Regions from separate parts of the Solibacillus sp. FSL K6-1126 genome, predicted to be linked through region 2. Evidence: a T-box and tRNA genes for the amino acid it is inferred to sense, from the RefSeq annotation. Region 2 holds a T-box; the other holds one or more tRNA genes.
What was found. A T-box is a leader RNA that pairs with one kind of tRNA and senses whether it is charged. The one in region 2 lies ahead of trpS (tryptophan--tRNA ligase), so its partner is inferred to be a tRNA-Trp.
Positions count from the first base shown of each region.

Region 1 (15,026 bases), 2.7 Mb from region 2:
ATAGCCTAGAGAAGCCGCAGTGAATAGGCCCAGGCGACTGTTTAGCAAAAACACAGGTCTCTGCAAAACCGTAAGGTGACGTATAGGGGCTGACGCCTGCCCGGTGCTGGAAGGTTAAGAGGAGCGGTTAGCGCAAGCGAAGCTGTGAATTGAAGCCCCAGTAAACGGCGGCCGTAACTATAACGGTCCTAAGGTAGCGAAATTCCTTGTCGGGTAAGTTCCGACCCGCACGAAAGGCGTAACGATCTGGGCACTGTCTCAACGAGAGACTCGGTGAAATTATAGTACCTGTGAAGATGCAGGTTACCCGCGACAGGACGGAAAGACCCCGTGGAGCTTTACTGTAGCCTGATATTGAATTTTGGTACAACTTGTACAGGATAGGTAGGAGCCAGAGATCTCGGAGCGCCAGCTTCGAAGGAGGCGTCGGTGGGATACTACCCTGGTTGTATTGAACTTCTAACCCATGCCCCTTAGCGGGGTAGGAGACAGTGTCAGGCGGACAGTTTGACTGGGGCGGTCGCCTCCTAAAGAGTAACGGAGGCGCCCAAAGGTTCCCTCAGAATGGTTGGAAATCATTCGTAGAGTGTAAAGGCATAAGGGAGCTTGACTGCGAGACCTACAAGTCGAGCAGGGTCGAAAGACGGGCTTAGTGATCCGGTGGTTCCGCATGGAAGGGCCATCGCTCAACGGATAAAAGCTACCCCGGGGATAACAGGCTTATCTCCCCCAAGAGTCCACATCGACGGGGAGGTTTGGCACCTCGATGTCGGCTCATCGCATCCTGGGGCTGTAGTCGGTCCCAAGGGTTGGGCTGTTCGCCCATTAAAGCGGTACGCGAGCTGGGTTCAGAACGTCGTGAGACAGTTCGGTCCCTATCCGTCGTGGGCGTAGGAAATTTGAGAGGAGCTGTCCTTAGTACGAGAGGACCGGGATGGACATACCGCTGGTGTACCAGTTGTCTTGCCAAAGGCATCGCTGGGTAGCTATGTATGGACGGGATAAGTGCTGAAAGCATCTAAGCATGAAGCCCCCCTCAAGATGAGATTTCCCATTACGCAAGTAAGTAAGACCCCTGAAAGACGATCAGGTAGATAGGTTCGAGGTGGAAGTGCGGTGACGCATGCAGCTGACGAATACTAATCGGTCGAGGACTTAACCACATTTTATTGCTCAATTCAATGAAACGTTTATCCAGTTTTGAAAGAATGAAAAATTATTATATAAATACTTGACAAATAAGAAAAGTATGATACAATAAATAATGTCTTTCGATTAAATAGTCTAGTGATGATGGCAAAGAGGTCACACCCGTTCCCATACCGAACACGGAAGTTAAGCTCTTTAGCGCCGATGGTAGTTGGGGGCTTCCCCCTGTGAGAGTAGGACGTCGCTAGGCTGTTATAGAATTATTCCGAAGTAGCTCAGTTGGTAGAGCATCCGGCTGTTAACCGGCAGGTCGCAGGTTCGAGTCCTGCCTTCGGAGCCATTAAATCTTGGAGAGTTGTCCGAGTGGCCGAAGGAGCACGATTGGAAATCGTGTATGCGGGTAACCCTGCATCAAGGGTTCAAATCCCTTACTCTCCGCCAGGCTTAATTTATAAAGAGGCCCGTTGGTCAAGTGGTTAAGACACCGCCCTTTCACGGCGGTAACACGGGTTCGAATCCCGTACGGGTCACCAAAAGATACATAAGTAGTATCCAGCATTGGAGGATTAGCTCAGCTGGGAGAGCACCTGCCTTACAAGCAGGGGGTCGGCGGTTCGAGCCCGTCATCCTCCACCATTAAACAAATAGTATTATCGCGGGGTGGAGCAGTGGTAGCTCGTCGGGCTCATAACCCGAAGGTCGCAGGTTCAAGTCCTGCCCCCGCAACCAAATGGTCCCGTGGTGTAGCGGTTAACATGCCTGCCTGTCACGCAGGAGATCGCCGGTTCGATCCCGGTCGGGACCGCCATTTTTTTAAAAAATTAATTTGTGGGTTTGTAGCTCAGTTGGTAGAGCATTAGATTGAAGCTCTAAGTGTCGGCGGTTCGATTCCGTCCAAACCCACCATATTTTTGCCGGTGTAGCTCAGTTGGTAGAGCAACTGACTTGTAATCAGTAGGTCGAGGGTTCGACTCCTTTCGCCGGCACCATTACCTGGAGGGGTAGCGAAGTGGCTAAACGCGGCGGACTGTAAATCCGCTCCTTAGGGTTCGGCGGTTCGAATCCGTCCCCCTCCACCATCCTTTTGATAGGGGCATAGTTTAAAGGTAGAACTACGGTCTCCAAAACCGTCAGTGTGGGTTCGATTCCTACTGCCCCTGCCAAATAACTTAAAAATACTTAAAATAATATAGTGGCGGTTGTGGCGAAGTGGTTAACGCACCTGATTGTGGTTCAGGCATTCGTGGGTTCGATTCCCATCAGTCGCCCCATTTTTATTTAGGTTTAAGTGTTAAAATTATAATATAGTGGCGGTTGTGGCGAAGTGGTTAACGCACCTGATTGTGGTTCAGGCATTCGTGGGTTCGATTCCCATCAGTCGCCCCATTCTATATCATAATTTAAATATTTGGGGTATAGCCAAGCGGTAAGGCAACGGATTTTGATTCCGTCATGCCCTGGTTCGAATCCAGGTACCCCAGCCATTTTTTTATTTTGCGGAAGTAGTTCAGTGGTAGAACACCACCTTGCCAAGGTGGGGGTCGCGAGTTCGAACCTCGTCTTCCGCTCCAAATATGGCGGCATAGCCAAGTGGTAAGGCACAGGTCTGCAACACCTTTATCACCGGTTCAAATCCGGTTGCCGCCTCCATATTTTATTTAATCGGAGAAACCGATTTTTTTTTACCTTATTTTGCCGAGTTGGTGGAATGGCAGACACGACGGACTCAAAATCCGTTGCCGCGAGGCGTGTGGGTTCAAGTCCCACACTCGGTATCTGAAAAAAAGACTTCACAGTTCATACTGTGAGGTCTTTTTTTATTTTTATAATCGATATATAAAGTCCCATAATCTTTTTAGAGAGCATAGAATAGATTATAGAATCCGACTTCAACAGTGGTATTTATAAGTGAAATTAGGAAAGAATAGATTCATCGATTCTTTTATATGATAATGAGAAAAATAAAGTCTGCGTACGGAATATTGGGAAATTAGTATGGGAGAATATCATATTATATACAAAGGAAATTAGTATGTTTTCCAGAAAATCCTGCACGTTTTTTCTGGCGTATTAAAATTATTTACTATAAAATTAACATAGTGATGTTAGGAATGAATTTTAAAAAAACGCATTTTATTTAAGTGATATAAATTATGGAATATAGCGAGGAAGTAGGGAATTAAACAAATGAATGTAGCAACAAATTTTAAGTGGATTGAAGCGGCAAACTATGGTGAGTTGAGTAAAATTGCTGCAACAATTTTTATAGATCAATTAAAAAAGGATAGTTCAACGGTATTTGGAATGGCTACAGGAGGTACCCCGGAAGGCTTTTATAAAAAGCTTGTAGCTGCGTATAAGGCAGGCGAAGTATCTTTTAAACAAGCCAAGTCTTTCAACTTGGATGAATATATCGGTATTAATCCGGCAAATGAAGCGAGCTACCATTATTATATGGACTATAACCTGTTTAATCATATCGATATGAAACGGGAAAATATTTATTTACCAGCTGGTAATAAGTCGAATTTAGAAAAAGCTGCCGCTGAATATGATGCATTGATTAATGCGGCGGGAAATATTGATATACAGCTTTTAGGAATTGGTGTAAATGGACATATCGGTTTTAATGAACCTGGAACTCCTTTTGATTTAGGTACAAATATTGTAGAGCTTGCACAGTCTACACGTGAAGCGAATCAAGTCTATTTTGATTCAATTGATGATGTGCCGACACATGCCATTACAATGGGAATCAAAACGATTTTAAGTTCTAAAAAGATTGTATTATTAATTTCAGGTGCATCAAAACAGGAGGCATTTGAACGTTTACGCAGCGGTGTCGTAACAGAAGATTTCCCTGCGAGCGCACTGCACAACCATCCAGATGTGACGGTTATTTATACAGATGTAAAATAAGGTAAAGGAGTGCATACATTGTGCACTCCATTATTTGATCGATGAAATAAATACTCCTGTAATTACCGCAATGCCTCCGATTACTTGAGCGATGAGGAGTTGCTCATTTAAAAACAGTACAGCAAAGATTGTGGCAAATAGAGGAATGAAGTTTAAATAGATTCCTGCTTTGTTTGCTCCTAATGAGACAACGCCATTGTTCCAGCTTAAAAAGGCAACTATCGAAGCAATGATCCCTACATAAAAAATCGCCCCAATTGTCGAAGCGTTCCATACGATTGCTTGTGATGTTGTTAGTAGTTCATATACTGCGAACGGAAGTAACATAATAGCTCCGATTGCAATCGTCACTAAAAACGTTGAATAACCCGGCAGCTTACCTGCGTACTTTTTAATGAGTAATGAATAGAAACTCCAGCACACTACCGCAATCAAAACGATTAAGTCCCCTTTGTTGAATGAAAATGAAAGCAGGCTTTGTAATGAGCCTCCGGATATAATAAAGAGCACTCCGGCTAAAGAAAGCAGTGTGCCGATCATTTGGAACTTCGTTAACCGTTCTTTTAAAAAGATAAAGCTCAGTATGTATATAATAATCGGTGTTGATGAATTCATTAAAGATGCATTAATGGATGTTGTATCATGCAAGCCGATGTAGACGAGTGTATTGAATGCGGCAACTCCTGTTATTGCTAAAATGATGACAGCACCCCAATGCTGTTTCAGCGCAGGCCATTCTTTTTTCGTCCGGTTGTAAGCGATTGGGAAAAATACTAGAAAGGCGACAATCCAACGTAAAAAGGCAAGTGTAATCGGAGGAATATCTCCTGAAACAGCTCGTCCAATTACAAAGTTGCCACCCCACAATAAAGTAGCCAAAATGAGCAGTAGCTGTGGTGGAAATTTCATTATTGAGCATCTCCTTATATTGGAAATTGATTTTATCTATTATAGGGACAACCACATGGAATTTGCAATGCGCTTTACATAAAACGCTATGATACAATAACGACAGAAGCAAAAGGAGGTCATTGGCATGAAAATTCGACCAGCAAGGTTACAGCATGGCGATACAGTAGGATTAGTTAATTTAAGTAGTCCGCTTAATATAGAATCATTAGGGGATAAATTAGCGTTTTTAGAGGAATTAGGTTTAAAGTATAAGCTTGGTAATACGGTACAGGCATACGAAGGCTATTTGGCAGGTTCCGACGAGGAGCGGATTAAAGACTTCCACCAAATGATTGTTGATCCGGAAGTGAAGGCAGTCTTTTTAGTGAAGGGCGGCTACGGAATCTCAAGAATCATCGATAAGATAAGCTATCCATTAATCGAGGACAATCCGAAAATAATTTGGGGCTTTTCCGATGTGACGACTTTACATACACAAGTAAACGAGTTTGCAAATTTAGTGACATTCCATGGTCCGATGCTGTCTAGTCCAAAAGGGGAACTGGACCCTCTTTCTAAAAAAATGTTCCAGCAGCTATTCCAGCCGATTGAAATTCAGTATACAGAAAGCATTTCACCTCTTACGACAATTATACCGGGAGCTGTACGCGGCGAATTGACAGGCGGAAATTTAAACCGTATTGTCAGCACACTTGGAACTAAATTTGAAATTGATGTGCGCAATAAAATTTTACTACTTGAAGATTTAGGTGAAACAATTGAGCAAATTGATTTAATGCTGAATCAGCTGCGTCTTTCAAGAAAGCTGGAGCTTGCAGCAGGCTTTGTAATAGCAGACTTTAATATGCCGGATGATACATACAGCTATGAAGATGTGCTGAAGGTAATAGAAGGGTATTTGAAGCCGTTTAACAAACCGGCAGTAGCAGGGTTTAAAATTGGCCACTGCGAGCCTAATATTGCGATTCCATTAGGTGTGGACGTATTATTAGATGCAGATGAAAAGACATTAAGCATTTTACCGGGTGTAGAGTAGGATTTAGCTGAAATAAAAAGCAAAGACACCTTTTCACGTGTAAGTGAGCAGGTGTCTTTTAATAACGGGCGAGCAAAAATACTCAATTACGATTGTGTTAGCTTTTACTATAGTTGGTTATGTGTGAAAGGTAACAGTGTAAACGGTAAAGGGTCATCGGTTTGACCATTAGTTGGGGATGCCGAAGCAAAAATCGCCCGTTATTACCTAGTTTGGAGTCTCACCGCCCTAGGTTTAGAAATAGTTACTGTCATCAAATTCAATTTCAACTTGATAGTTTTTGGCATTAATTAAATTGGAAAGGCGATGTGCTTCCTTTTCAAGCTCATTTGCACGGTTTCGGTATGTCATTGGATCATACAATGCTACACGGTAAAGTATGGCATCACCGGAATTATGGTAGAAAGCCTCTTTTTCCTCAGAACCAAGGTTTTTGCAAAATTGTGCTTCTGCACGTAATTGACTCGCAAGTTCAATCGCCTCTACAATAGGCATTTCCTCATCTTTAAACACAATAGTATTGTCGATATTAGCCCGGTAGATCAGGGCATCAAGTTTACGTGAATCATAACGAAGCTCTTTTAACTCGGCTTCAAGCATTTCGAGTGTATAATCAGGTGTTTTCGGCTGTTCGCCTTTTTCAATGATAGCATGTGTTAATGAATGCACTTGTATTGTTCGTTCCTGGATTCTTTTCGTAATGATACTTTTTAGTTTTACTGCCTCAGCTAAGTTTATAGTCAAACGATTTCACTCCTTAAATATGAACTTTTGGATTTTCCCTTGAAAGAATATGTACTTCATATTCGCCACCGCTAATTTGTGTAAACATGTTTCCTGCACTGCCTAGTATTTCAGCAGCTTCCTTTCCACTGAGGGAAGGGCGTAAATAAAAGATTTGCAGCGCATTTGTCGTAGCTTCTGTCACTGCCGTTCTTTTTGAATCAACAAAGGGGCTGCCGAATGGACCGGTTGCATCTTTGGCGTGGATGATGTTATCCAATGAATTAAAGCGTCCATTAATTCCTTCATAGCCTGTCGATGCATTGCCGACATTGATTTCCACATTACCATCAATACTTTCTGCATCATAAATGCCAACAGGAATTTCGTATTGCAGGGAGAAGAAGTTATTTAAATCAACAGCCGAATGGAACGGTGCTAAATATTGCTGTTTGGCGATACGGCGCATTAAGCTTTCCGCAGAGTGACGGTACCGGTTCGGGTCCCCGCCAAAAGCCTTCCAAAGCTGGCGCCACTCTTTAATACCAGGACGTTCTGTCACAGGTGTTTCCTGTAATTCCAAATATAGATTTTCCTGATAAAGTTGTGTGCGACCTTTAATCATTTGAGGAGATTCTTCAACGATAATTTTGCTATAATGGATAAGGCCAATTTTTAATTGCTCATTGACAGAAAAAAGAGCTTCATTTATTGAAATATTCATGAGAACACCTTCTTACATTGTTTTTAATGGGAGAAATACTAAAATATGTAATACGAAATAAGTTTATAATTATTGTATCATTTGAAAGGAGTATGTGAAATGAAAGTTCATCAACTTCAAGAAGATTTAGTGAAATACGCAGCATCTATTGGTGTTGATAAAATCGGATTTACGACCGCTGCTCCGTTTCATGAATTGAAAAACCGTCTGCGTCGTCAGCAACAATTAGCATACCAATCAGGCTTTGAAGAAGCAAATATAGAGCTGCGTACAGAGCCTTTAAAATTATTAGATGAAGCAGAAAGTATTATTGCGATCGCGATTGCCTATCCTTCACGCATGCAAGATGCCCCGCAAGGAAAAAAAGGGGAGCGCCGCGGTATTTTTTGCCGTGCTTCATGGGGGATTGACTATCATACAGCTGTTCGTGAACGTCTGCAGCTCATTGAAGCATGGCTGCATGAACGTGTGCCAAATGTAAAGGTGAAATCGATGGTCGATACTGGGGAACTAGTAGATCGTGCAGTTGCAGAACGGGCAGGTATCGGTTGGAGCGCAAAAAATTGTTCGATCATTACACCGGAGTTTGGTTCGTACGTCTATTTAGGCGAGATCATCACAAATATCCCGTTTGCCCCTGACACACCGATGGAGGATGAATGCGGAGACTGTACATTATGTATTGATGTATGTCCAACTGGAGCGATCGTTGCACCTGGGCAGCTGAATTCACAGCGATGCATTGCCTTTTTAACTCAAACGAAAGGATTTTTGCCCGATGAATTTCGTGCCAAAATCGGAAACCGGTTGTATGGTTGTGATACATGCCAGACAGTGTGTCCGAAAAATAAAGGAAAGCTAAACTGGATTCATGATGAATTCACGCCGGATCCTGAAATCGCAAAACCGTTACTTCAGCCGCTTTTATCGATTTCCAATAAGGAATTTAAAGCAAAGTTTGGACATGTATCCGGCTCATGGCGCGGCAAAAAGCCGATTCAGCGCAATGCCATTTTAGCGCTTGCCCACTTTAAAGAAGAAGCGGCAATGCCTGACTTAGTTCAAGTATTGCAAGAAGATGAACGCCCTGTATTAAGAGGGACGGCTGCATGGGCAATCGGAAAAATTGGAACAGATGGGGCAGAGGACATTTTATTGGCTGCCAGAAAAACAGAGCAGGATGAAGAAGTGCTGGCCGAGATTGAAAAAGGGCTGGCAATGTTAAATCATTAAGAGAGAAGGATCAGAAGTGCCAAACCATATTGTATTATATCAACCAGAAATCCCAGCAAATACAGGCAACATTGCCCGCACTTGTGCTGGAACGAATACATCATTACATTTAATCCGTCCATTAGGTTTTTCAACAGATGACAAAATGTTAAAGCGTGCTGGATTGGATTATTGGGAACATGTGAATGTCGTATACCATGATTCTTTAGAAGATTTTATCGAGTACAGTAAAGATGGCGATGTTTATTTAATTGAAACATATAGTGATGAGCCATTTACGACACATGATTTCAGAAATTCAGAACGTGACCTGTACTTTATGTTCGGAAGAGAAACGACAGGCTTGCCGAAAGAATTTGCAAAAGAACGTGCCGATATGTGTCTGCGCATACCGCAAAGCGACCATATCCGCTCCCTGAATTTATCAAATACAGCGGCAATTGTGATTTACGAAGTACTAAGACAACAAAACTATCCAGGTTTAAAATAAAACAAGGCAAGAAGCGACTGATGCTTCTTGCCTTGTTATTATTTCTTCTTCGTTTTTATCACTTGCTCAAGCTTTGCCTGGATATTGTCGTGTTCGGATAATGTGAGGCGGATGAAGCTTTCATCCATATCGAATGCTTCGGATAAAAAACCTCCAAGTCCGCGTGCACGTCGATCTACCTGCAATAAAATTTCGACTGAGTTTGGTGATTGATGTAAAAAGACAACTTCAAGTTCGTCTAGATACCGGCGATACGTGTTGTTTGTCGGTGTAAACTCAAATTCCTGGACAATCGGTGTTTGGCGGCGTAAATAAGAAGGGGCTTGTTCGTTATCTACTTTACGCAACCGGAAACCCATGTTTTGAATCGCTGTTAACACACCATTCGCAAGACGAGTCGGCTGAATCTCGATAAAGTCTTTATCTTTAGGGTCTACCGCATTTTTAATATCTAAGCCGGTTTGAATCCATACACGCGAGTTGCCCGTCGTTACCGGAACAACAGGGGGCAGGGCGAATGAAAATGGGATTTGGCGTTTTTCTTCTGCCTGAATTGTAAATGGCTCATTTAATTTGTATTTGTGCAGCACCGCTACATCTTTAATCTTTTTATCATCAATTTCGCGGATAAAGTTTGTATGAAGTGTTAGATAGATTGCATCAACCTGCTGTTCCGTGCTACCCCCGATGATTTCGACAACACCTGAAATATTTTCATTTAACGTGTAAGTTGATTTGTGCAATTTTGTATCAACTTTTGCAGCTCCTATACCAACACTTGCTAAAACTTTATTAAATAGTGACAAATGAATTCCTCCGTTAATTGTAATTAATTATGTATACGTTGGATAGAAAAGAAAGTTTCAAAAAAGAGCCCGAAAAATTTTTCGGGCTCGTGCTTTAGGTTATTTTCATCGCCTTATTCACCATCTAATGTAAAGATGATGCGTAAACCGTTTGGATCCACTGTTGAGAATAGCTGAGTACCCCCGTGTGCTGGTGCTTCTGCAAAGTTTTCAACGATGAAGCCGTTAGTTGTCAGGCTTTGTTTTACTTCTTCTGCATACTGCGCATTTTTTAACACGACCGTAAAGGATTTTAAACCGACCATATCGTTTGTTGGAGCATGGCCGTTGTTGCTGTTCCAAGTATTTAAGCCGAAATGGTGATGATATTTACCTGTTGATACGAACAGCGCCTGTGCACCGTAACGAGTCACGACATTATAATCCAATACATTTGTATAAAACTGCTCCGATTTGTCCAGATTTACTACGGATAAGTGTACATGCCCCATAACAGTGTCAGCAGGCAAGCCGTTCCAATTGCCGTCTGCAGCTGCTAAAATCGGCTGGAAATTCAGCTGTTCTGTCACCATATGGACTTGTTCGTCCTGATTCCAAGTCCATTCCGATTCATGACGGTCGATATAAATTTCAATACCATTTCCATCTGGATCGTTTAAGTAAAGTGCTTCTGAAACATCATGATCTGCTGCCCCAATACGAACATTCAGATTAATAAAATGCTGTACGATGTTTCCTAAGTCCTTGCGAGAGGGTAATAGTAATGCTAAGTGGTATAAACCTGCAAAGCCTTGTTTAAGTGGCTGAGCATTTTGTACTTCGACTAGTGATACTAAGCTTGTTTGTCCGTCTGCTGTCAAGTATGCTTCCGTTTCTGTTTGCTGTAATACTTTAAAGCCGATAACTGTTGTGTAGTATTCGATCGAACGTACTAAGTCAGAAACTTTTAATTGAACATGAGCAGGATAAAGATTTGGTTTTTTATGAAAATGTGTAGCCATAATATATGATCTCCCTTGATGGTTATTTTTTATAATCAACTTACTTTATGTAACTAATATAAAATATGCAACAATAAAAGTCAAATGAAAAAGACAACCGCTAATTAACGATTGTCCTTTACTGGAAAGCTAGTGGAATTATCTTTCTTTTGAGAATGGTTTGCTATCATAGCCAGCTGTGAAAATAGCGATTAAAAATGATATGCTGACACCAAGAATTAAAAGTAATTTCATGGAAGAATCCTCCTCATGTTTTAATTATCTCTTTTTTCAGTATAGCATAAATTATTTGAATGAATACTTTATTTATGACAGAAATCAGTCAAAATTGGAAAAAAATAATACTAAATTAATTTGGAGGGATTTATATGAAAAGAGAAGAAATCGTTAATGGAAATATGGCTAATACGATGGATGAGCTGAAAATTCTCGGGAAGCAAATGGAGAACTTGCGAGACGGTGGACAATTGGAAGAAGCGGAACGCATTTCAGATCCGCAGCAGTTTGATGATGAAGAGGATGAACAGCAGGAAGAGGGAAAATAAAAAAGTTAGTTTGGGACATAATCCAAAGACGCCACTTTTCTCAAAGAAAAGTGGCGTCTTTTTGCTATGCATAATAATTGATTTCCATTCCGGAACGCTTTCCGCGGGCAAGGCCTGAGCCTGTAGTCTCAGGCGTCGGTGCTCCTGCCGCTTCGCTTTCGTCGCAAAATAAATTTTGCTCATCCCGCAGGAAGCTTGCTTGTAGCGAAAGGCGTAGCCGTCAGCTAATGTTTTCACAGTGCGAAAGGTGAAACCGTCAGCACGAACACTCGCCCTTCATTTCAATCAATTTTATAAAATATCCGTTTCTTACTAAGATTTTATACTTTTTCTAGTTAAATTTGAACCTCGTAGTCTTTTAATTGTTCCCGCAAAGTTGCTTTTAGAAATTTGCCGACAGAAGTTTTTGGGATTTCGTTTAAAAATACAACATCATCCGGAAGCCACCACTTTGCAAACTCCAGTTCAATTGACTCGATGAGCTCTTCTTTAGATGCCGTTGCACCTTCTTTTAAAACGACACATGCCAACGGACGCTCCTGCCACTTTGGATGGGGGACCGCAATTACGGCTGCTTCGAATACAGCAGGATGTGACATGAGGGCATTTTCAAGATCAACGGACGAAATCCATTCACCGCCCGATTTAATAAGGTCCTTTGTGCGGTCGGTAATTTTGATATAGCCTTCTTTTGTATATACCGCAATGTCACCTGTATAAAGCCAGCCATCTCGGAATGCTTCTTTTGTCCGCTCATCATTATAATATTCTGAGGCAATCCATGGACCGCGGACACGTAGTTCACCCATTGTTTTGCCATCCCATGGAACCGGACCGTTTTCGTTCACGACCTCTGTTTCAATTAGCGAAACCGTCAATCCTTGGGATACACGAATGTTTAACTGTTCATCATCTGTATAGTCGTTCATCTCACTTATAAGATGCGACATACTTACAAGCGGTGAAGTTTCCGTCATACCGTAAGCGTTGATATACGGAACACCGAGTTTTTCATTGTAAGCTTGAATTAAACCTTTCGGGGAAGCGGAACCACCCGAAATGATTAAACGGACAGAAGAGAGATCGCGGGGCTGTTTTTCCTGTTCGGAAAGTGCACCAAGCCAAATTGTTGGAACACCAGCTGTAATCGTTACTCTCTCTTGTTCAATCAGATCCAAAACTAAGCCAGGTGTCATCATCGGTCCCGGTAAAATAATATTTGAGCCGAAATTCAATGCAGCAAACGGGAAGCCCCATGCATTTGCATGGAACATCGGTACAATCGGCAGGGCAGTATCGCTTTCTTTAATGGCAAAGGATTCAGCAAGACCTAGTGCCAAGCTATGCAGTACGATGCTTCGATGTGTATAAACGACACCTTTTGGCATACCCGTCGTTGCTGAAGTGTAGCACATCCCAGCCGGCAAATTTTCATCCAGATCTGTCGGAAACTCGAAATTTTCATCCGCTTCCTGAAGAAGCTGTTCATAGCTATATACATTCGGAAAACTGGATTGTGGAGCGCTCAATTCATCCCCCATGACAATAATATGCTTGACCGTTTTCAAGTGGCCTAGTGCAGGCTCGACTAATGGGAATAAGTCGCTATCAATCAATAAAATTTCATCTTCGGCATGATTAATAATATAAACAATATGTTCTGGGGCAAGTCGGATGTTAATCGTGTGTAAAACTGCACCACTGCTCGGAATCGCAAAATACGCTTCGAGATGACGATGATGATTCCAGGCAAATGTACCGACTTTTGTGCCGCGCTTCATCCCAAGCTTTGTTAGGGCATCCGCTAATCGATGTGTTCTTTTTACATAGTCATTGAATGTAATACGATGTGTCTTAGTGGGGCTTGTACGTGAGATAATTTGTTTGTTCGGGAAATACCGTTGTGCACGCTTCAAAAATCCAGTCAAAACTAGTTGTGTATCCATCATAGTTTTTCAGCTCCTCCAAGAGAATATATTATAATATATACTCCTGTATCTGGAAGATTATTCTGGTAATGGGAATATAGTAGATAATAAGTTTACTGGCCAGTAAGCATTAACAATTGATAGCGATTAATAAACGGCAAATAATTAGAATGTTATAATAAGTACAATCAAATTTAAGAGGTGAACAAAATGAATTTACACTCAACGAAAAAATTAGCCAATGGCGCAGAAATGCCTTATTTAGGATTAGGCGTTTATAAAATGACAGACCGTGATGAAACACTTGAGGCGATTGAAACAGCGCTTGATCTAGGTTACCGTGCAATCGACACAGCAGCGCTTTATTACAATGAAGAAGAAGTAGGGGAAGCCATTCGCCATTCTTCTGTACCGCGCGAGGATCTCTTTGTTACAACAAAAGTTTGGAATAGCGACCAAGGCTATGACAATACTTTACGTGCATTCGAAACATCATTGAAAAAGCTTGATATGGATTATGTGGATCTTTATTTAACACATTGGCCGGTCGAACATAAATATGTAGATACGTACCGTGCAATTGAACGCTTGTATGATGAAAAACTCATCCGTGTAACGGGAGTATCAAACCATCATGAACATCATTTAAAGACAATTTTGGCAACTTGCAACGTCGCGCCAATGGTTAACCAAATCGAAGCCCACCCGTATTTAACCCAAGAACCACTACGTGCATTTTGTGAACAGCAGCAAATTGCGGTAACAGCATGGTCACCGCTTGGACGCGGAAAAGTTTTAAACGATGAAACGATTATTCGTATTGCAGATGAATATAATGTATCACCAGCTCAAATCATCTTACGTTGGCATTTGCAAAACGATGTCATCATTATTCCGAAATCTGTTACAGCTTCACGCATAAAAGAAAATAGTGAACTATATCATTTCGAATTAACGAATGAAACGATGCAGCAGTTAAATGCATTGAACCGTAATGAACGTTTTGGACAAAATCCTGATAATTTCAAGTTTGATTTCTAACATCGTTTTTACTTAGGGGGAGTGAAACTGTGTTTAAAAACTTTTCACCGAGTTTGTTTTTCTCGATGGCTGCAGTAACGATTGTAGTTCTTGCACCTTTTATTATGATTTTCCATCCGATTTTTCAGATGGAGTTTTTCCAGTATAATAACACAGCCGCTACGTTTATTCCGAATCCAATTAATTTAAGACTAGTTCTGGTGGCGTGTTTTGTTGCGATAGTGATGCTGTGGATTTTAGCGTACAGGCGTAATATAAAAGTTTATTTGATTGGACTATTACTCTTTATATTGAGTGTTGGCATTGGGTACTTATCGACTCAAAATTATTTGTTGATTAGCCAGGAACAATTGGAGCGACATCATTTATTTGAGGAACAACAATATCGGTGGGAAGATTTCGATGAAGTTGTTTATGAATATGTAGTAGGCAGTAACAAGGGAGATATCACATTTACAACAAAAACAGGGGATCAGTTTGTCATTAAAGAAAAAGAATTGCACTCAACCGGTAGAAGCT
Region 1 is NZ_JBBOPD010000001.1:3,630,707-3,645,732, reverse strand. It holds rRNA gene MHH44_RS18245 (23S ribosomal RNA) at 1-1,163, shown strand, start outside; rRNA gene rrf (5S ribosomal RNA) at 1,284-1,399, shown strand; tRNA gene MHH44_RS18235 (tRNA-Asn) at 1,414-1,489, shown strand; tRNA gene MHH44_RS18230 (tRNA-Ser) at 1,499-1,590, shown strand; tRNA gene MHH44_RS18225 (tRNA-Glu) at 1,608-1,682, shown strand; tRNA gene MHH44_RS18220 (tRNA-Val) at 1,710-1,785, shown strand; tRNA gene MHH44_RS18215 (tRNA-Met) at 1,804-1,878, shown strand; tRNA gene MHH44_RS18210 (tRNA-Asp) at 1,882-1,957, shown strand; tRNA gene MHH44_RS18205 (tRNA-Phe) at 1,980-2,055, shown strand; tRNA gene MHH44_RS18200 (tRNA-Thr) at 2,063-2,138, shown strand; tRNA gene MHH44_RS18195 (tRNA-Tyr) at 2,145-2,228, shown strand; tRNA gene MHH44_RS18190 (tRNA-Trp) at 2,239-2,312, shown strand; tRNA gene MHH44_RS18185 (tRNA-His) at 2,345-2,420, shown strand; tRNA gene MHH44_RS18180 (tRNA-His) at 2,460-2,535, shown strand; tRNA gene MHH44_RS18175 (tRNA-Gln) at 2,559-2,633, shown strand; tRNA gene MHH44_RS18170 (tRNA-Gly) at 2,646-2,720, shown strand; tRNA gene MHH44_RS18165 (tRNA-Cys) at 2,726-2,799, shown strand; tRNA gene MHH44_RS18160 (tRNA-Leu) at 2,844-2,924, shown strand; gene nagB (glucosamine-6-phosphate deaminase) at 3,337-4,068, shown strand; gene MHH44_RS18150 (DMT family transporter) at 4,099-4,977, opposite strand; gene MHH44_RS18145 (S66 peptidase family protein) at 5,105-6,016, shown strand; gene MHH44_RS18140 (DIP1984 family protein) at 6,251-6,760, opposite strand; gene MHH44_RS18135 (B3/B4 domain-containing protein) at 6,774-7,463, opposite strand; gene queG (tRNA epoxyqueuosine(34) reductase QueG) at 7,563-8,696, shown strand; gene trmL (tRNA (uridine(34)/cytosine(34)/5-carboxymethylaminomethyluridine(34)-2'-O)-methyltransferase TrmL) at 8,713-9,186, shown strand; gene MHH44_RS18120 (sporulation protein) at 9,225-9,992, opposite strand; gene MHH44_RS18115 (VOC family protein) at 10,106-10,993, opposite strand; gene MHH44_RS18110 (hypothetical protein) at 11,362-11,538, shown strand; gene MHH44_RS18105 (long-chain fatty acid--CoA ligase) at 11,874-13,487, opposite strand; gene MHH44_RS18100 (aldo/keto reductase) at 13,677-14,507, shown strand; gene MHH44_RS18095 (acyl dehydratase) at 14,537-15,026, shown strand, end outside.
Region 1: it encodes a tRNA-Trp, which carries the amino acid that the T-box ahead of trpS (tryptophan--tRNA ligase) is inferred to sense. The anticodon was not compared.

Region 2 (15,026 bases):
TATGTCCCACCCTCTTTTTTGTATGCGAGGGATATGTATATATAATTGAGTAAAAGTGAAAAGTCATATCAATTCTCGGATAAATGTATTGTGCGACCAAAACATTCGGAGAAATTAATATGACTCAACTTAATCTTAGAAGAAATTGAAGCAGCTATGTCCTAATGTGCTAATAAGGCTGACTGAAGTTCTAATAAAAATGAAGAAGTTCTAATAAAAGCCGGAAGTTCTAATATAAATGTCGGTTGTTCTAATAAGAGGTCCTACTGTTCAAATAAACAAGCCAACTTTTCTAATATCAAGTATGTAACTTCTAATATTGTATAGAAGCGTTCTAATAAAAAATGAGGTTGATAAGCGCCGTAACAAATAGGGCAGTAAATAACAAGGGGCTGTCCAGTAATTTTACCGGACAGCCCCTTGTTATCTATTAATGATGCTCTGCTTCTGCTTCTGGAGTTGATTCGTTTGGAATGATTGCAGCGATAATAATAACTAATACGCTGAATACTAATGATACGATTACGCCATTCATGAAGTTAAAATCTACACTTAATACAGAACTTACTACATAGTTTAGCATTGAAACTAATAAGAATGACCAAAAGAACGTAATGATATATTGCATCAAATTCACCTCATTGAACTTATTTATAACGTTATTGTGAAATTACATCTTCAATATCATACCACAAGCCTTCATGAAATTAAAAGGGCGAATCAAATTATTCTTCAAGTTGTCATAAATGCCTGTTTTTATCGCTTTTTTAAGTAGTAATTAACAGGAAAATAGAGAAGATTAGCTCGAATTTGTTTCGTTAACAATGTTCGTTTTTAACAATTGTTTCATTAAAAAATTTAAACGTAATAAACGTCCATCCGCATTTCAATTTCTCTACGATGTTTCTCAGTTATTATAGCCAATTTAATGGGGAGAAAAACAAGAATAAATGTCCAATTCCTCGTTTTCCAGAAATTTTAATTGTGTTCAAAATAATTATGCTCTATAATTAGTACCAACTACTAATAATTAGTTATATTTTTTGATTCACGAGAAAACAAGGGGGCTATTATATGAATGCCGGTATTATAGGGATGGGGAAATATGTTCCGGAAAAAGCTATACCAAATAAGGATTTTGAAAATGTTTTAGATACATCAGATGAGTGGATTCGTTCTCGTACAGGTATTGAAAACCGTTTTATCGCTGAGAATGAAGAAACATCGGATTTAGCATATAAAGCAGCAGTGCAAGCGATTGAAAACGCAGGTATTACGCCAGATCAAATCGGTTTAATCGTAGTGGCAACCGTTACACAGGATCAGAATTTCCCGAGTGTAGCTTGTCAGATTCAAGAGCGACTTGGAATATCGGGATGTGGCGCAATGGATGTGTCCGCTGCATGCTCAGGATTTATTTATGGAACGGCTATTGCTAAACAATTTATTGAGAGTAATAGTTATGAATATGTGTTAGTAGTAGGTGTTGAAAAACTGTCGAAAATTGTGGATTGGGATGATCGCAACACGGCTGTCCTTTTTGGAGATGGTGCAAGTGCGGCCGTTCTCGGAAAAGTTTCGGAAGGGCGCGGTATTCTGGCTTTCGAACTAGGAGCTGACGGAACAGGCGGAAAGCATCTTTATTTAAATCCTAAAAATCACATTGCGATGAATGGTCGTGAAGTATTTAAATTTGCGGTTCGTCAAATGGGCGAATCGGCTGTAAATGTCATTGAAAAGGCAGGCATGACAAAGGAAGATGTCGATTATTTAGTGCCGCATCAGGCAAACATCCGCATTATGGAAGCCGCAAGAGAGCGTCTTGACTTGCCAGAGGAAAAAATGTCGAAAACAATCCAAAAATACGGCAATACATCTGCTGCTTCAATCGGAATTTCGATTGTAGAAGATTTGGAGTCTGGTAAAATCAAAGATGATGATATCGTTGTTTTAGTCGGTTTCGGCGGTGGGCTTACATGGGGAGCGCTCGCATTAAAGTGGGGTAAATAAAAACTTGGGCTCCTGGGGGAATGGTACAATATTTTTCCCTTTGGAAAGCGTTCGACTGAAATGGAAATTAACCTTTAAATAGAGGAAAGAACTTAACTTAGAAAAGGGTGTTAAATAATGGAGAAAAGAAGAGTTGTTGTTACAGGAATCGGTGCAGTTACGCCAGTAGGAAACAGTGCAGAGCAAGCCTGGGAAAATGTAATTGCAGGCAAGTCTGGTATTGGACCATTAACACGAATTGATACGAGTAAGTTTACTGTGTCTGTAGCGGCAGAAGTAAAAGACTTTAATATAGAAGAATATATTGAAAAGAAGGAAGCACGCAAAATGGACCGCTTTACACATTATGCGATCGCTGCTTCAATGATGGCTGCAAAAGATGCCAACTTGACTATTTCAGAGGAAATGGCGCCACGCGTAGGTGTATGGATCGGGTCAGGAATCGGCGGAATGGAAACGCATGAGCAGCAGTTTTTAACTTTCCAGGAACGCGGTGTTCGACGTGTAAGCCCGTTTTTCGTACCAATGATGATTCCAGATATGGCTTCAGGTCAAGTATCGATTTATCTTGGGGCAAAAGGGGTCAACTCTTGTTCCGTAACGGCTTGTGCATCGGGAACTAACTCGATTGGTGACGCGTTTAAAGTAATTGAACGTGGAGACGCTGATGTGATGATTACGGGTGGAGCAGAGGCGCCGATCGTAACAATGGCGGTTGCAGGCTTCAGTGCAAACACAGCGTTATCGTTAAATCCGGACACGGCTACTGCATCACGTCCATTTGATAAAAACCGTGACGGCTTCGTTATAGGTGAAGGTGCAGGGATTTTAATTTTAGAAGAATATGAACATGCGAAAGCGCGCGGTGCTAAAATTTACGGAGAAGTCGTTGGTTATGGTTCAACAGGGGATGCCCACCATATTACAGCACCGGCTCCAAACGGTGAAGGTGCAGCACGTGCGATGCAAATGGCGATCGATGATGCACAAGTATCTCCTGACCGCGTTGGTTATATTAATGCCCACGGTACGAGTACACCATATAATGACTTATTTGAAACACAGGCAGTCAAAACTGTTTTTGGTGACCATGCCTATAAATTGGCGATGAGTTCAACGAAAAGTATGACAGGCCATTTATTAGGTGCAGCAGGCGGGATTGAGGCAATCTTTACGGTACTTGCATTGAAGGAAGGTATTTTGCCGCCGACAATGAATTTACAGGATCCGGATCCGGAATGTGACCTGGACTATGTACCAAATGCCGCACGAAAAGCGGAAGTTGAATATGCGTTAAGCAATTCACTGGGCTTTGGCGGACATAATGCTTGTTTATTATTCAAAAAATATACAGATTAATAAATGACAAAAAACGAACGTGCTTCTTCTATCGCACGTTCGTTTTTCGTATAGTTGTACGAAGGATGGTGTTTTGACACGCTTCGTACTATTTTTATTTTTTTATGGGCTCAGTGTCATGTCGATCAGTAATATGATTCTATACTTGAATTACCGCACGCTCGGCTATTCATGGCATGCTGTATTACTGTACATTGTACATGGAGCAGAGTTGTATCTGCTGATTGTTGCTATTGGTGGGATGATTAGCGTCGTTTACGGCCTAAGCCCATCGCGTTCTCCATTTTCTTGAGTGTTTTAGAGGCAATGGCATTCGCTTTTACTGCACCCTCATCCAAAATTTCATCAAGTTCCGGTGAGTCAATCAGTGCATAATAGCGTTCTTGAATTGGTGTTAAATGGTCAATAACAGCCTGCGCTACTCCAGCTTTAAAATCACCATAGCCTTTGCCTTCATACTTTGCTTCTAAATCTGCAATCGCTGTACCGGATAGTGCAGATTCAATAATAAGCAAGTTCGATACACCCGGTTTGTTTTCAATATCAAATTTAACGATTCCCTCAGAATCTGTTACAGCGGATTTGATTTTCTTTTCGATTTCTTTTGCTGTATCAAGCAGGCGAATCGTAGCTTTTGAATTTGTATCGGATTTTGACATTTTTTTCGTTGGCTCCTGCAATGACTTGATACGAGCGCCTTCTTTCGGCAATTGAATATCAGGAATCGTTAATACATCATTGTAGCGCTTATTGAAACGTTCAGCTAAATCGCGTGTTAATTCAATATGCTGCTTTTGGTCTTCACCAACTGGTACGATGTCTGTATTGTACAGAAGGATATCGGCAGCCATCAACGGCGGGTATGTTAAAAGTGCGGCAGAAACGGATTCTTTACCTGTCGATTTGTCTTTAAACTGTGTCATGCGCTCTAATTCTCCGATTGAAGCGACACATTGAAGCATCCAGCCTGCTTGGGCATGGGCAGGGACTTCTGACTGAATAAATAAAATCGATTTTTTCGGATCAATGCCACATGCGATATACATTGCTGCCAATGAGCGAATATTTTTTCGTAACTCAAGGCGGTCCTGTGGCACAGTAATTGCGTGCTGATCCACGATGCAATAAATTGCGTTGTTGTTTTCCTGTAAAGCGGGGAATTGTTTAATCGCACCGATATAATTCCCTAAAGTAATTGTTCCTGTTGGTTGTACACCTGAAAAGATGGTTTTCATTGGGTGTTCCTCCTTAAAAATCAAATGAAAATAAAAAAACATCATGCGTCCTCTATTCGAAAATAGAAGGGACGAATGATGTTAAAATCCGCGGTACCACCCAGCTTGCCTCAATTGGCCACTTTACTTCGTAACGTGAAGGCGACGAGCTGGACTACTAATAGAAACGTTCATCAAGCTAACTCGGAAGTCCATTCCATTTAACGAATGATCTGTTTGCACCAACCACAGACTCTCTAGGCATTCAAATTAAATGTACTACTCTTCGTCATCGTTTTTCATAATCTTGAATGGATTATAACGTAAGTATTGAAAAGAAAGCAATTGTTTTATTTAAAGAAATAGGAATAAAACAAAGCGAAAATGGAAATAGTAGTAAATAGATAATTATATTTTAAGAAATGGCATGATATTATCTGACTTTTTTCTCAATTACAATTTAATAAATGAGAAAAAACTTTAAAAATCAGTACGTTTTATTTTACTATTTTATGGGTAAATTTTAATATGGCGCAAAATTCTAGAAAGTGTGCTTATTAGAGAGAAATACGTAATAAAATTTATTACGTAAGTTGAATTATTTGTTGACATTGTATATTCAAACATGGGTTATTCATGTATAATGGGAACAGAATCTTAAATTAAATTAATTCTAAATTGAGTTTTATTTATACATTTGTGCTTCTTCATAAAAGGAAGCAACATCTAGCAATTGAATTGAAATCAATTAGAGAGGGAGTGAGCCAATGTTAGTAACATTATTTACTTCACCAAGTTGTACTTCATGTCGAAAAGCAAAAGCATGGTTAGAGGAACATGATATCCCATATACAGAACGCAACATTTTTTCCGAGCCACTTACAATTAGTGAAATCAAAGAGATTTTACGAATGACAGAAGATGGTACCGATGAAATTATCTCGACGCGTTCGAAAATTTTCCAAAAGTTGAATGTTGATGTTGAAACATTGCCATTACAGCGATTATATGAGCTTATTCAGGAATATCCAGGATTATTACGCCGTCCGATTATTTTAGATGAAAAACGTCTGCAAGTCGGTTATAACGAAGATGAAATTCGTCGATTCCTGCCTCGTAAAGTACGAGCATACCAGTTGCAAGAAGCCCAACGCATGGTTAACTAAATAGACCGCTCATGATGTTACGGATGCATATTGTGCAATTGTAGCATCTTTTTTTTATTTTAGAACATATTAGAAAGACACCTTAATTACTTGATTTAAATGGAGTGGTGCAATACAATTTCAATTATTCAAATAATTTATGCTGAATAATGTTTTTCCTTTTCATTTTAATCGATTCCATCATACAATAGAGTTATAGATACTTCTAATATTTAAAAGTATCTCAGTTCCGATGCAATAGAACGCCATATTGTATGCCACTTGGAAATAAAGCGACGTTCTATACAATGACTGTGAAGGGGGTTGAGGTCTAATGGACATCGAACGCATTAATGAAAATACGCTAAAATTATTTATTACGTATAGTGATATCGAGGACCGCGGTTATACTCGCGAAGAAATATGGTACAATCGCGCAAAAGGTGAAGAGCTTTTCTGGGATATCATTGGTGAAATAAATACAGATGATTATTTCGATTTAGATGGTCCAATTTGGATTCATATTAACGCTTCAGAAAGTGGATTGGAAGTCGTTGTTACACGCGCGTCTGTAGGTAATGACTCCGAAACTTCTTCAATGACAGGCAACTTTGAAGATGACCTTCATATATCAGATCAATTAAATGAAATGGAAGAATCGATCTTCAATGCGATTGGCAAAGCTGCAAAAGAAGAAGAACAATCGCTTGAAAATGCCCGATTCCGATTTAAAGATATTGACGAACTAGTACCTCTTGCAAAACGCGCAGCACCATTAGGAATAGAGTCTGTGTTGTATAAATGGGAAGATTATTACTATTTATATGTAGATTTAAAAGATTTGGAAAGCGAGGAAGCGAGAAATATCATCGCTTTATGTACTGAGTATTTAGCTGCTTCCAAAATTACAGCGCACCGACTTGAAGAGTACGGGGAAACAATCATTGCTGAAGACTGCTTCGAAACAATCATTACGTATTTTGATTAGGACAGCAGAGTACGAAAGCCACCTGATTTCAGGTGGCTTTTTTGTGTTTGTGCTGAGGGATATCTGGTTGAGGGAAGTAGAATATAGAGGGGCAAAAGTAGAATAATGGTTGAGGAAACTGGAATATAGTGCGTGTGAAGCAGAACAGAGCATCGAGAAAGTAGAACCTTGTGACGGAAAAGTGGAAAGTTCGTCTATAAAAGGGAACGGCAATCAATAAAAGTAGAAATCCTTTGAAAAAACCAGTTTCCAATAGTTACTATTTATAAGTTGAAATTGGATGTTCAGTTCATTAAGATGGATAAAAAAGGGGGGAGAGAATGCTGGTCGCTTTGACGAAACAACAGCAATTATTCTATTTAATGTCGAAACTGCCGCCGGATGAGTTACAAAGATTAAAAAAGCAGCAATCCTTTTTTTGTCCTCTATGTAAAGAACAGCTTCTGTTAAAGGCTGGTCAAATAAAAATCCCGCACTTTGCCCATCAAAAAAATAGTGAATGCGATTCTTTGTTTTCAGAAGGGGAATCTGCCGCGCATCTCCTCGGGAAACAACACCTCTTTCAACTTTTTACAAGCCTTCAGCTACGTCCCGTTCTTGAACCGTATTTACCCCAGCTTCAACAAAGACCAGATCTTCTCATCGCATTTAATGATCGCCAATATGCTATTGAGTTTCAATGCAGCCCAATCGCGCATCCATCTTTTCAACTGCGTACAACCGGCTATTTAAATGCTGAAATCACACCGATCTGGATATTGCACACTCCCGAAAAATTCAAAAGTCCCGGTATCGTAAAAATTTCAATTAATCATACAAACGCGCAGTTTATGAAACAGTATAAAAAGCAGAAATACCTCATCACCTACGATGAGAAAAGTAAAACTTTCTACTATATAAGCAATTTAATCCATCTTCATAAATTGCAGTATTTCACTGTCGTTAAGCCATTGCCCCTCAGCCAACAACGTTTTCCGCTTTTAGTTCCAGAGAAAATATCGAAATCACAATTTCATCTGCTTCTAAAAAAACACAGGAGTTATCGGGAGTACTATATCCGTCACCGTCTACTATTGAGTAAAAAAGGGGTTAACGATCGATTTTTTCGAGCCATTTATGAATTAAGGCTAATTATGACGAATTTACCGATTTTTTTAGGGATTCCTGTCTGCAATACGCATGCTTTTAACCGATTCTGTATAGAATGGCAAGTAGGGCTTTTTCATTTTATGAACGCCCATGCGCTCACACCTAAAACGATGAATGTGAAAGCGATTCCTTACTTTTTCAAATGGAGTCAATTGGAGCTGACGAATGAGCGGAAAACAGCGGTGGAACATTATTTAACAATTTTAAGACATCTTAAAATTGAGCAACTGGATGAAAATATAGCCGAAGAACAACTTTTTAATGTTCTATACGACGAATTGGTTGCAATTGGATGTTGAAATTGTTTAAATAGATTTATAATTTCGAATATCGGAATAGTAGGAGGCAAATAAATGGCAAAGCAAATTTTAACGCGTGAAGAAGTACCGGAGCAATTAACATGGGATTTAACATCAATCTTTGAATCGGATGAAGCGTGGGAAGCTGAACTGAAGGAAGTTGAGCAATTATCAAAACAAGCTTCAAATTATAAAGGAAAAGTAGCGGATAGTGCGGAAAGCTTATACAACACTTTACAATTTAGCGATGCATTATATGAGCGTTTACACAAATTGTACGTATATTCACATTTAAAACATGACCAGGATACTACGAACAGTAAATATCAGGATCTGGATGGTCGTGTGCGTTCTGTTCTTACAAACGTAGGGGCAGCGTGGTCATTTATTACGCCTGAAATTTTAGCTTTGGATGAAGCAACATTAAACAGCTATGTGGAAAGCTATGAACCACTTTCATTATATGAACAAAGCTTAAAAGAACTTAACTTAGGCCGTCCTCATATCCTATCAGCTGAAAAAGAAGAATTACTTGCACAATTTTCGGAAGTGACATCGACAGCCGGCAAAACGTTCAGCGCATTAAACAATGCTGATTTAGAATTCCCGAAAATTAAAGGGGAAGACGGCGAAGAAGTACAAATTACGCACGGTAACTACATTACAATGCTTGAAAGCGACAATCGCGAAGTACGCGAGGCAGCATTTAAAGCCGTTTACAAAACTTACGGTCAATATAAAAATACATTTGCGACTACATTAGCGGGTAATGTAAAGGCACATAATGCAAATGCAAAAGTTCGTAATTACAATTCTGCTCGTCATGCAGCACTTAGCAATAACTTCATTCCTGAAAAAGTGTATGACCAGCTTGTTTCAACAATCCATGATTACTTACCGGCATTACACCGTTATGTAGAGCTTCGCAAAAAAGTCCTTGGTGTAGATGAGCTGCATATGTACGATTTATTTACGCCGCTTGTTAAAGAAGTCAAAATGGAAGTAACATATGACGAAGCGAAGAAAACGATGGTAGAAAGCTTCGCGCCACTTGGTAAAGAATATCAGGAAATCGTCGAAAAAGGTTTGCAAAGCCGTTGGGTAGACGTGCTAGAAAACAAAGGGAAACGCAGCGGTGCCTATTCTTCGGGAACGTTCGGTACAAATCCGTATGTCTTAATGAACTGGCAAAATAATGTGAATAACCTTTATACATTGGCACATGAATTCGGCCACTCGATGCACAGTTATTATTCACGTGCCAACCAGCCATATCAATATTCAGATTACTCGATTTTCGTTGCAGAAGTAGCTTCAACATGTAACGAAGAACTATTATTTGATCACTTAATGAAAACATTAGATGATGATAAGCAGAAAATCTATTTATTAAATCAATGGCTGGATGGTTTCCGCGGTACGGTATTCCGTCAAACAATGTTCGCTGAGTTTGAGCATATGATTCATGAATTGGATGCAAAAGGCGAATCGATTACATCGGAAAAATTAACATCGATTTATTACGATCTAAACAAACAATACTTTGGTGATGCAATGACAGTTGACGAGGAAATTGGTCTGGAATGGGCACGTATTCCACACTTCTACTACAACTATTACGTATATCAATATGCAACAGGTCAATCAGCGGCAACAGCATTATCTAAACAAATTTTAGAAGAAGGCGAACCGGCAGTTGAGCGTTATATTAATAACTTCCTAAAAGCAGGCTGCTCGGACTTCCCAATCGAAGTATTAAAAGCTGCGGGTGTAGATATGGAATCTCCGGAACCGATTGCATTGGCATGTCAAGTATTCGAAGAGAAGCTAGAAGAGCTTGAAAAATTATTATTAAATAATTAATAGTTTGTGAAAACGCATCTGTTTCAGGTGCGTTTTTTGCTTGAAAAAATGGAAATTTACTTATTTGATAATGAATTTGATGGAAAAACATTGTAGTTGATATTTAGGGGGAAGTGTTGGGAAATGTTGATATATCGGCGTTTGAAGCGGGGAGTTGACTACAGATTTATGACATTTAGTTTTAAACCACTTTTCTTTGAATGGAAACGCTTACTATATGACGAATTTGTGAAATTGTGAAAGATACATTGCAAGAAATATTATTCCATGATAGAGTAATACTCGTGAAATAAATCACATAACAAACATACACCCCTTTGTTTGAACGTGAACATTTCTCCCATCCCCTTTGTGAAAAAGAGGCGTCTTATTTCTCGAGAATAAGGCGCCTCTTTTGTTTTGTTCTTCTAATTCGTGCTCTCGGGTTAAAGGGGAAAGGGAGTTCTACTTAATCAGACCAGTGTTCCACATTTCAATGAAAAGTCTCTACATACGAGGGGAAATATTCAACTTTCACCTCAAAAGAATCTACTTTCCCAATTGAATTGGCTAATAAAGAGAGAACGTTCTACTTAATCAGGCAAGTGTTCCTCATCTCAATCGAAACTTTCCACATTCCAAGGCAAACGTTCTAATTTAATCCTAAAAAATGCCACTTTTCCAATCCGAACGGCGAATAAAACAAGCGCTACTGTACTTCATCCAAAAACGCTTCTGAATCCCTCACAACAGCTTTTATACTCTCCCTAACTGATGCTAGCAAGTTCTCTATTCGCAGCCGTATAAACGAGCACAGGGGCAAATTTACCTATATCTATTCTTACAACCCTAAAAGAATTCACTTACCTTATTCCTTCTTCGCACAACTTCCGGAAAACAAAAAACCAGCCCTGCATGAATGCATAGCTGGTCAAAATATTGTATAAGTGCGTTTTATAAATTATTTAGTAGGTCGTGCGTTCTTTTGCACGCCAAAGTGTAATTTCGTCAGTCATGATGCGTTCTACTTTTTGCTGAAGCATGCGTTTCTTTAATTCACGTTCTGCCAGTTGTTCATTGATTGAGTAGATTTCGGCTACTTCAGCTGTTGTTAAGGTGCTGAATCGATCGAATAACTCGTCTAATGCGGGAACCGGTTGGCGAATTAATTCTTCCCCAAGCAATTCTGCTAAAATATGCTCGTAAACTTCATAATTATAAGAACCGCTCACTTTCAGGCCTTCATCTTCAATGCATTCATTGAAAAATACGATGCTTGGAATTTCTTCAACTTCCATTTCACGTGTTAAGTATAAATCACATTGGAAGGCACGAGCTGCTTCTTTTGAACCAAAGTCGGACACGAACTCATCCATATCCAGGTTAACTTGCTGGGCGATTTCAATTAACGTCGCATGGGAATTGATATTGCGTGTATTAAGTGTCGCTACTTCTTGAACTTTGTTTAAATAGCGGAAACCTGCTCGCTTTCCTTGAAGTTCAGCCGCTTTAATTGCAATTGAAGGTAATGCTGGATGTGTAATATCCAATTCCGCTCCGGAAACACAGCCTTTCATCCGGCTCGTCATGCTGTTGAGAGCAGAGAGTTCCGTACTAAGGACATATCGACATGTAAAGTAATGACCATATTCTACTTGCAGTTTACGCATTGTCGTTTGAAGAGATAATGCTTTTTCGCAAAGGGGGTCAATAAAAATATAAAGCTCAATCGGTTTATTACATGTGGATGGTGCAACAGGTTGCTGTAAAAGTTGGATATTATTCACTCAAATCCCTCCTCATCATTTGGGGCGTTGACCATATGGTGAGCAGTCATTACGAGACGCTTATAGTAAACTTCACGGAATTTCCCGTCCAAGCCCACTTCGTCCATCGCCTCTGCCATACATTCAAGCCATGCCTGGGCACGATCGGGTGTAATTTTAAAATGCATATGTCTAGCACGCATCATTGGATGACCATGTTCTTCAGAGAAAAGGTTAGGCCCCCCAAGATACTGCGTTTGGAATTGTATTTGTTTACGAATTGTTTCCGTCAGATCTTCAGGAAAAATAGGAATTAATAAAGGATGCTTCGCCACTCGAGAGTAGAACGCGTTAATTAATTCAGAAAGCTTTTCAGCACCGAGTTCCTCATAAGGAATCGTATATTTTCGATTCATTAGTTATACTCCTTTGTGTCTTTCTTTGCCAGTATATGAAATATGAATGTCATGTAAGTAATGTAAATTTCATTTAGGCGATACAATCATTCTAGCAACGTAGGGCCATTTTAACAAATAAAGTGCCCTGCCAAAAAATTTGAAGGGCATTTCACTTCTATTAAAAGTATGTTGGAATTGTTGATTTAATAGGTGTCCACATCAATTTTCCAGCAAATCCAAATTAGAGCATTTCAGGAGCATTTACAATTTCATCTCAAAATTCCTTTTTGCTTTCGCCTTCCGATTTTCACTGGTTCCAGTAAAAAATTAAACACTCATATAGTTCATTATTTTTTTAACATAATTTTGAGTTTCTTGGAAAGGCGGAATGCCACCATATTTTTTAACATTTCCAGGACCTGCATTGTACGCAGCAAGGGCTGTTTCCACATTATTATCGAACTGGTCGAGCATTTGGCGTAAATATTTTGCACCACCCATAATATTTTGGGCAGGATCAAAGCGGTCAGAAACTCCTAAATACCGTGCTGTTGCAGGCATGAGCTGCATTAAACCGGATGCACCGGCAGCACTTGTTGCAGAAGCATTGAAATTCGACTCTTGTTTAATAACGGAAGTAATCAGTTTTTCGGGTAAATTGTATTTCTTTGCGGCAGCAGCAATTTCTGCTTCATAAGTCTCAGCACCGGCAAAGAAATTTACTACGTCGGTCTTTCTTGTGAAATCCGTCATATACTGTTCAATTGTGGGTGTTTCACTACTTGCCGAAAGGGTATTGAATGTCCCCGGTAAATTTGTTAAGTTTGTAGAATTGTTCAATAAAAAGGATGCGATATAGTTTTGAGCAGCCGATTTTTGCTGCTGTGAATTAGAAGTTTGGTCGGAATCCGTTAACTGTTGGAAAGTGCTCACATCACCTAGGCCATTTAGCGAACTAGATAATGATTGTCCGTCTAAAATGTCGCTCATTAAATCGGAAAATAAAGTCGACGTAGATGATGACAATACACTTGAGCTTGACTGATTGGATGTATTTAAATTTTGAATTGCCTGAAGTTCAAGCAATGTTCTCATCGATGAAATATCCATCACAGCACCTAGCCTTTCTGATTGTTTAAAGCCATCATAAAGCGCACAATTTTCTTTTGCGCAGGCTGTGGCTCAATTGCATGATGTGCTAAAAATTCAGAGAAAATTTCTTTTCCTACTGCTTCATCATGTGTCTCATATTCTACCTCATAATCGTCGCAGTGCAAATAGAAAGAATGGTCAAACACGAGCAAACCGCCTTTGTATGGGATTTCTACCCGGTCGGTCGTCAATGATCCGTAACAGTGCAGCTCCCCTACCGGAATATTAAATAGCGCCAGTCTTTCGTTTACAGAATACGGGGGCACTCCTTCACCGGCCAGCATACGATCTGCTTCCTCACTTGTTAAGTAATCTGTCGTTTCTAAATGCTGGTGCTTGGAAGCTTTTTCTTTTAACGTAAATTCAATCGAATCTTTCACGACACGAATTCGAAGAGCACTGTGAATTTGTTTTAAATCGTTTTCTTTTGTATCAAAGTAATGGTTAACCTGGCGAATAATTTGTTCGTTTTTTATGGAGAATGCTTCAAGAAGCTGTTCATACTGTCGTTTTGTTAGCATATTCTTAAATTCTATTTCAATTTGCTGTGTCATTGTCATCGTCCTTTTTGTTAATAGTTTTCAATTAAATTCAACGGCTTAAAGAAGTCAAACGTTTCTGCACCAATCGAGTGTCCTATGGTAAAATGTGAAGGGTAGATGAATCATCAATTTTATTATCGGACATTTTCCGGTTATGAAAAGAAAAAGGAGATTAATTCATTGCGAAACGTATATATAATTGAACATGTTGAAGTAGTACATAATGAAATCTATTTTATTTTAAATGAAAAGAAACAACTTAGCCAATTGCAATCGACAGGGCAAGTTATCGTCGATTCGGATAATGAGGCGTTTCTATATATCATAGAAGAAAATGAGGCATACAGTTATTTAAGCTTTTCAAAAAGTGTATGGGCGCAACTATTACAGCTGTTATTGGCAGAGCAGAAAGCATACTTGAAAGTGGAAGACGGTTTGCTGCCGCTACAACAATTTGCTGATGAATTACAAGGATTACTTTATAATATTGAAGGCAACAGCAACTATGGAGATCAATTTGTTGAAAATATCGAAAAGGCATTTGCCGAATTCTTAAATAAATAGCATTTAACTTAATTATTACAAGAAAAAGAATCATTTCACGCGATTTAGGTGTGAAATGTGTATTTCTCGTTCACAAGAAGTATAATTGTTTGAAACAACGTGTTGATGAAATAGTGTGACAGAAATGAACTATTTCTAGTTGGGGGGTTTTTAAATTGGGGCAGTGGGAAGTATTTTTGAGTCCATATCGACAAGCTGTGGATGAACTTAAAATTAAATTAAAAGGGATGCGTTCGCAATTTGGTATTATGAGTGCCAATTCGCCGATTGAATTTGTTACAGGTCGTGTAAAACCACTTGCTAGTATATATGACAAATCGCTTGATAAAGAGCTACCATTCGAACCGACTGCGCGTTTAGGAAATGAATTGCAAGATATCGCCGGTGTACGGATTATGTGTCAGTTCGTTGATGATATTGCAACAGTAACCGAGCTAATCCGTCAGCGTAATGATATGAAAGTGATCGAGGAAAAAGATTACATTACACATAGTAAACCGAGCGGCTATCGCTCACACCATATGATTATTGAATATCCGGTAGAAACGATTCAAGGTCGCATCGTTGTCGTGGCAGAAATTCAAATTCGTACATTGGC
Region 2 is NZ_JBBOPD010000001.1:943,991-959,016, forward strand. It holds gene MHH44_RS04470 (YjzD family protein) at 431-628, opposite strand; gene MHH44_RS04475 (beta-ketoacyl-ACP synthase III) at 1,075-2,010, shown strand; gene fabF (beta-ketoacyl-ACP synthase II) at 2,128-3,369, shown strand; gene trpS (tryptophan--tRNA ligase) at 3,615-4,604, opposite strand; T-box leader at 4,669-4,885, opposite strand; gene spxA (transcriptional regulator SpxA) at 5,351-5,749, shown strand; gene mecA (adaptor protein MecA) at 6,063-6,716, shown strand; gene MHH44_RS04500 (competence protein CoiA) at 7,037-8,164, shown strand; gene pepF (oligoendopeptidase F) at 8,219-10,027, shown strand; gene MHH44_RS04510 (DsbA family protein) at 10,972-11,793, opposite strand; gene MHH44_RS04515 (globin domain-containing protein) at 11,790-12,188, opposite strand; gene MHH44_RS04520 (lytic transglycosylase domain-containing protein) at 12,498-13,265, opposite strand; gene MHH44_RS04525 (CYTH domain-containing protein) at 13,289-13,876, opposite strand; gene MHH44_RS04530 (UPF0738 family protein) at 14,045-14,428, shown strand; gene MHH44_RS04535 (GTP pyrophosphokinase) at 14,584-15,026, shown strand, end outside.